2 regions of the Streptomyces sp. NPDC055400 genome follow, and region 1 is predicted to be linked to the other one. Evidence: riboswitches for the same ligand, from Rfam matches in the RefSeq annotation. Region 1 holds a riboswitch; the other holds the start of a gene.
What was found. Region 1 has a riboswitch for glycine ahead of gcvT (glycine cleavage system aminomethyltransferase GcvT). Riboswitches for the same ligand answer to the same signal wherever they lie in the genome.
Positions count from the first base shown of each region.

Region 2: it holds a riboswitch for glycine, as region 1 does, so the genes downstream of both, gcvP (aminomethyl-transferring glycine dehydrogenase) here and gcvT (glycine cleavage system aminomethyltransferase GcvT) in region 1, are expected to answer to the same signal.

Region 1 is NZ_JBSHLM010000013.1:211,477-214,518, forward strand. Features, by position in the region: gene glyA (serine hydroxymethyltransferase) at 1-244, opposite strand, end outside; gene gcvH (glycine cleavage system protein GcvH) at 258-641, opposite strand; gene gcvT (glycine cleavage system aminomethyltransferase GcvT) at 734-1,858, opposite strand; glycine riboswitch at 1,906-2,017, opposite strand; glycine riboswitch at 2,018-2,121, opposite strand; gene ACWIGU_RS31185 (AAA family ATPase) at 2,258-2,935, shown strand; gene ACWIGU_RS31190 (enhanced serine sensitivity protein SseB) at 3,042-3,042, shown strand, end outside.
Region 2 is NZ_JBSHLM010000018.1:9,352-12,393, forward strand. Features, by position in the region: gene ACWIGU_RS36550 (DNA polymerase IV) at 1-956, shown strand, start outside; gene ACWIGU_RS36555 (PRC-barrel domain-containing protein) at 942-1,325, opposite strand; glycine riboswitch at 1,440-1,535, shown strand; gene gcvP (aminomethyl-transferring glycine dehydrogenase) at 1,719-3,042, shown strand, end outside.

The DNA of each region.
Region 1 (3,042 bases):
CCCGGTCGATGGCGATCTGCTCGGTGACGTCGACGTGCTCGCAGCCGCCGTAGTAGCGCCGGCCGGGGTAGCCCTCGGCGTACTTGTTGGTCAGGACCGAGCCCTGGGCCTCCATGACGGCGACCGGAGCGAAGTTCTCCGACGCGATCATCTCGAGGGTGGACTGCTGGCGGAGCAGCTCGGCGTCGAGCGCGGCGGCGACGTCCGGGTCGAGCTCGTGCAGCGGGGTGTTCATGAGCGACATGGTCGTGGTGTCCCTAGTTGCCGGAGCCGGAGAACGCGTCGTACTCGTCCGCGGAGAGCAGGTCCTTCGGCTCTTCCGAGGTGCGGACCTTGAACAGCCAGCCGCCCTCGAACGGGGCGGAGTTCACCAGCGACGGGTCGTCCACCACGTCCTGGTTCGCCTCGACGACCTCGCCGGTGACCGGGGAGTACAGGTCGCTGACGGACTTGGTCGACTCGAGCTCGCCGCAGGTCTCGCCCGCGGTCACCGTGTCACCGACCTCGGGGAGCTGGGCGTAGACGACATCGCCGAGCGCGTTGGCCGCGAACTCGGTGATGCCGACCGTCGAGACGCCGTCCTCGGCGCCCGACAGCCACTCGTGCTCCTTGCTGTAGCGCAGCTGCTGGGGGTTGCTCATGATCTGAATTCTCCTGTACGCGGGTGGGTGCTGCGGAACGAGAGGGGTGTGCGCTGGGTTACTTCCGGCGGCCCCCGTGAGGACTGGTCGGACTACTTCTGGCGCTTGTAGAACGGCAGCGCCACGACCTCGTACGGCTCGTGGGCGCCGCGGATGTCCACGCCCACGCCCTCGGTGCCGGGGGCGGCGTGCGCCGCGTCCACATAGGCGATGGCGATCGGCTTGCCGAGCGTGGGGGAGGGGGCGCCGGAGGTGACCTCGCCGATCACCTTGCCGTCGGCGACCACGGACATCCCGGCGCGCGGCACCCGGCGGCCCTCGGCGATCAGGCCGACGAGCTTGCGCGGCGGGGCGGTCTCGGCGCGCTCGGCGGCTGCCTCGAGCGCCTCGCGGCCCACGAAGCGGCCCTCGTTGCCGGTCTTCTCGAACTTCACGACGCGGCCGAGACCGGCGTCGAAGGGGGTCAGCGCCGTCGTCAGCTCGTGCCCGTACAGCGGCATGCCGGCCTCCAGGCGCAGCGTGTCGCGGCAGGAGAGGCCGGCGGGGACGAGCCCGACCGGCGCGCCCGCGTCGGTCAGCGCCTGCCACAGCTTCTCGGCGTGCTCCGGGGCGACGAACAGCTCGAAGCCGTCCTCGCCGGTGTAGCCGGTGCGGGCGATGAGGGCCGGGACGCCGGCGACGGTGCCGGGCAGGCCCGCGTAGTACTTGAGACCGTCCAGGTCGGCGTCCGTGAGGGACTTCAGGATGCCGGGGGACTCGGGGCCCTGGACGGCGATCAGCGCATACGCGTCGCGGTCGTCGCGGACCTCGGCGTCGAAGCCGGCGGCGCGCTCGGTGACCGCGTCGAGGACGATCTGCGCGTTGCCCGCGTTGGCGACGATCATGTACTCGTGCTCGCCCAGGCGGTAGACGATCAGGTCGTCGACGATCCCGCCGTCCTCCTGGCAGATCATGGTGTAGCGGGCGCGGCCGGGGCCGATCGTGGACATGTTGCCGACGAGGGCGTAGTCGAGGAGATCGACGGCCTGCGGCCCGGTGACGGTGATCTCGCCCATGTGCGAGAGGTCGAAGAGGCCCGCCTTGGTGCGGACCGCGATGTGCTCGTCGCGCTCGCTGCCGTACCGCAGCGGCATGTCCCAGCCCGCGAAGTCGGTCATCGTCGCGCCCAGCGAGCGGTGCAGGGCGTCGAGGGCGGTCTTACGGGGGACGTTGTTCATGAGTGGTGCTCCAGGATCCCAGGCATGACAGACGAGGGCGATGGTCTTCCTCCCCATCTGTCATCGGAACCTGAGAGGTTCGCCGGCGCCACACGTACAGGTGGTCGCGGCTTGCACCTTGGGTGGAGCGGCCGAGGGCCGCCCGCTTTTCAGATATGCCTCGCCCGCGCGGTACGGGGCCTGAGAGATTCAAGGGAGGAACTTGCTCCTTCGGCGCCCCCGGGGACGCGTAGGCGTCCGGGGAGCTCTCCCGCGCGGATTCAAGCGGCCGGTATGCAGTTGGTCGTGCTCTTGGCGCGCACATCATTGCATGCCGACCGTACGGGGAAACCACTTGTAGGGCATTACCGTCTCTTTACACTTGACGGGCAAGGGTGGCGTGACCGAACGGGGAGGACGATCACGGTGCACAAGGCAGTGCCGGGTGCGTACGCGGCGGCAGGAGTCGGGCAGCGTGCTGTGCCCCGCCCCGGGGCGGCGACAGGGCGCGGTCCGGTCGTCAGGGATCTGCGCGGCAGAGGCGGCCGCACGCCGAGGCGCCTCGGCTTCGCGCGGGGTGACCTGATCGTGGTCTCGGGGCTCCCGGGCAGTGGCAAGTCCACGCTGATGCGCCGCGCGGTCGGTGCCGGGGGTGCCGTGCGCATCGACTCGCAGGACACGCGTGACCGCTGGGCGGCCCGGCTGCCGCGGCTGCTCCCGTACGCCGTGTACCGCCCGCTCGTGCGGCTCGCGCACTTCGCTGGGCTGCGGCGGGCCCTGCGCTCGGGAGGCAGCGTCGTCCTGCACGACTGCGGCACGCAACGCTGGGTGCGGCGCTGGCTGGCCAAGGAGGCCGGGCGGCGCGGGGCGGACCTGCATCTGATGCTGCTCGACGTCGACGCGGACACGGCGCTCGCGGGCCAGCGGGACCGCGGCCGCGGGGTCTCGCGCTACGCGTTCGCCCGGCACCGCCGCGCGGTCGCGGGCCTGGTGGAGTCCGCCGAGCGCGGTGACCTGCCGTGGGGCTGCGCGTCCGCGGTGCTGCTCGACCGGGACGCGACGGATGTGCTGAACGGGATCGGGTTCGAGGGGAGTTGACCGGTCGCGACCCTCTGTGCGCGCACGGACGCGGAGGGTGTTCTGTCACCCGTACGCGCTAGGGTTCGGCCGCAGACAGAGCGGTTCCAGAGCGGGTGGTAGGCACA
Region 2 (3,042 bases), on a different contig from region 1:
CCTCCGAGGAGGCCAAGCCGGACGGTCTGAGGCTGATCGTGCCCGGCACCGAGCGCGCCATGCTCGGGCCCATGTCCGTGCGCACGCTGCCCGGTGTGGGGCCGGCGACCGGGGACCATCTCAGACGCGCCGGGATCACCACGGTCGAGGAGATCGCGGAGGCGGGCGAGGACGAGCTCGTACGGCTGCTGGGGAAGTCGCACGGGGCGTCGCTGTACGCCATGGCTCTCGCGCACGACGACCGGCCCGTGGTGGCCGAGCGGGACGCCAAGTCGGTGTCGGTCGAGGACACGTACGACGTGGACATCCACGACCGGGTGCGGGTGCGGATCGAGGTGCAGCGACTTGCGGAGCGGTGTGTGCAGCGGTTGCGGGGGGCGCAGCGGTCGGGGCGGACGGTGGTCCTCAAGGTGCGGCGCTACGACTTCTCCACGCTGACGAGATCCGAGACGCTGCGCGGGCCGACCGACGACCCCGCGGTGGTGCGGGAGGCGGCGGCGCGGCTCCTGGAGTCCGTGGACACGACGGGCGGGGTGCGGCTGCTGGGCGTGGGAGTGACGGGTCTGGCCGACTACACGCAGGAGGACCTGTTCGCGCAGGCGCGGGCGCAGGCCGAGGCGCACGCGGCCGAGGGTGAGGGAGAGACGGAAGGGGCGGATGGTGCGGGGGATGAGGGCCAGGCGGCTGCCGAAGAGGTCGTCGAGGCCGGGGACCGGCGCTGGGTGGCCGGGCACGACGTGCGGCACGAGGAGTTCGGGCACGGGTGGGTGCAGGGGAGCGGGCTCGGGCGGGTGACGGTGCGCTTCGAGACGCCGTACTCGGAGCCGGGGAGGGTGCGTACGTTCCGGACCGACGACCCCGCGCTCGTCCCCGCGGAGCCGCTGCCGCTGGTGGCGGAGGGCGACGTGAGGCGGGTCGAGGCGGGGGAGCAGAGTGCCGGGTCAGGTGTCGTCTGATGTGCCGGCGATCTTGCCGAAATTACGGCCCTGAGGGGGCGCGGGGTCGTCCGGGCCCGTGATGTCGAGCCCGTAGTGGTGGTAGAGCTGGAGCTCCTGTTCCGGGGAGAGGTGACGGCCGACCCCGAAGTCGGGGGCGTCCTTGATCAGGGAGCGTTCGAAGGGGATGCGCAGGGTGCCCTCCACCAGCTCGCTCGGCTCCAGGGGGACGAAGGCGTCCCGGCTGAACAGGCCTGTGCGTATGGCCGCCCACTCCGGGACCCCGGTCGCGTCGTCGAGGTAGACCTCGTCGACAGTCCCGATTTTGGCTCCGTTGCGGTCGAACGCCTTGCGGCCGATCAGGTTTCGCGGATCGACATCGGTCTGCACGGGGCCCTCCAGCTGCTCGCAACTCATCCGTAAGCACTACCAAAGTGCACATTGGTGACGGCGGCCACTCGAAGCCTGGGGCGCTGTCGCCGCTGGTAGGCTGGCGATGGCTGCTGACCCCGTGCGGGAGAGTCCTCCGGATGACACCGGAGGCGCCGAAGGAGCAACTCCTCCCCGGAATCTCTCAGGCCCCTGTACCGCACGGACGAGGTCACTCTGGAAAGCAGGGCGGGCGTTCAGGCCTCCGCTCTCACCGACGGTGAAAGTCGGCATGCCCTTCGTGATGTGGGGCACGCCGGTGAAGCTCTCAGGTTGAGATGACAGAGGGGGAGGCCGTCCGGGCACCCGCGCCGTGGTGCCCCTCGCAGGTCGTATGACCAGGAGGCCTCCGCAATGACCGCCAACCGTACTCCGCTTTCCCAGCTGGAGCAGGGAATCCCCTTCGAGCAGCGCCATATCGGTCCGGATGAAGCAGCGCAGGCCAAGATGCTCGCGCAGGTCGGGTACGGCTCGCTCGACGAGCTGACGGCGGCCGCGGTCCCGGACGTGATCAAGAGCGCCGAGGCGCTCGATCTTCCCGGGGCCCGCACCGAGGCCGAGGTGCTCGCCGAGCTCCGCTCCCTCGCGGACCGCAACCAGGTCCTCGACTCGATGGTCGGACTCGGCTACTACGGCACGTTCACGCCGCCCGTCATCCTGCGCAACGTCATGGAGAACCCGGCCTGGTACACGGCGTACACGCCCTACCAGCCGGAGATCTCGCAGGGCCGGCTCGAGGCGCTGCTCAACTTCCAGACGATGGTCGCCGAGCTGACCGGCCTGCCGACCTCGGGCGCCTCGCTGCTCGACGAGGGCACGGCCGCGGCCGAGGCCATGGCGCTGTCGCGGCGCATCGGCAAGGTCAAGAACGGCGCCTTCGTGGTCGACGCGGACGCGCTGCCGCAGACCATCGCCGTGATCCAGACGCGCGCCGAGCCGACCGGTGTCGAGGTCGTCGTCGCCGACCTTTCCGAGGGCATCCCGGCCGAGCTCGCCGAGCGCGGCGTCGTCGGCGTCCTGATCCAGTACCCGGGCGCCTCCGGGGCTGTCCGTGACATCAAGCCGGTCATAGACCAGGCTCACGAGCTGGGCGCCGTCGTCACGGTCGCTGCCGATCTGCTCGCCCTCACGCTGCTGACCTCCCCCGGCGAGCTCGGCGCCGACATCGCCGTCGGTACCACGCAGCGCTTCGGCGTCCCGATGGGCTTCGGCGGTCCGCACGCCGGCTACATGGCGGTCCGCGAGAAGTTCGCGCGCAGCCTGCCCGGCCGCCTCGTGGGCGTCTCCGTCGACGCCGACGGCAACAAGGCGTACCGCCTCGCGCTGCAGACCCGTGAGCAGCACATCCGTCGCGAGAAGGCCACCAGCAACATCTGTACCGCTCAGGTGCTGCTCGCCGTCATGGCCGGCATGTACGCCGTGTACCACGGACCGGACGGACTCAAGGGCATCGCGCGGCGCACCCACCGGTACGCGACGCTGCTCGCCGCGGGCCTCAAGGCCGGCGGTGTCGAGGTCGTGCACGGCGCGTACTTCGACACCCTGACCGTGAAGGCCGCCGGGCGCGGCGCCGACATCGTCAGCGCCGCGCGCGAGGGTGGCGTCAACCTCCACCTGGTGGACGCCGACCACGTGTCGATCTCGTGCGACGAGACCACGACGCGTACCCAACTGGGCG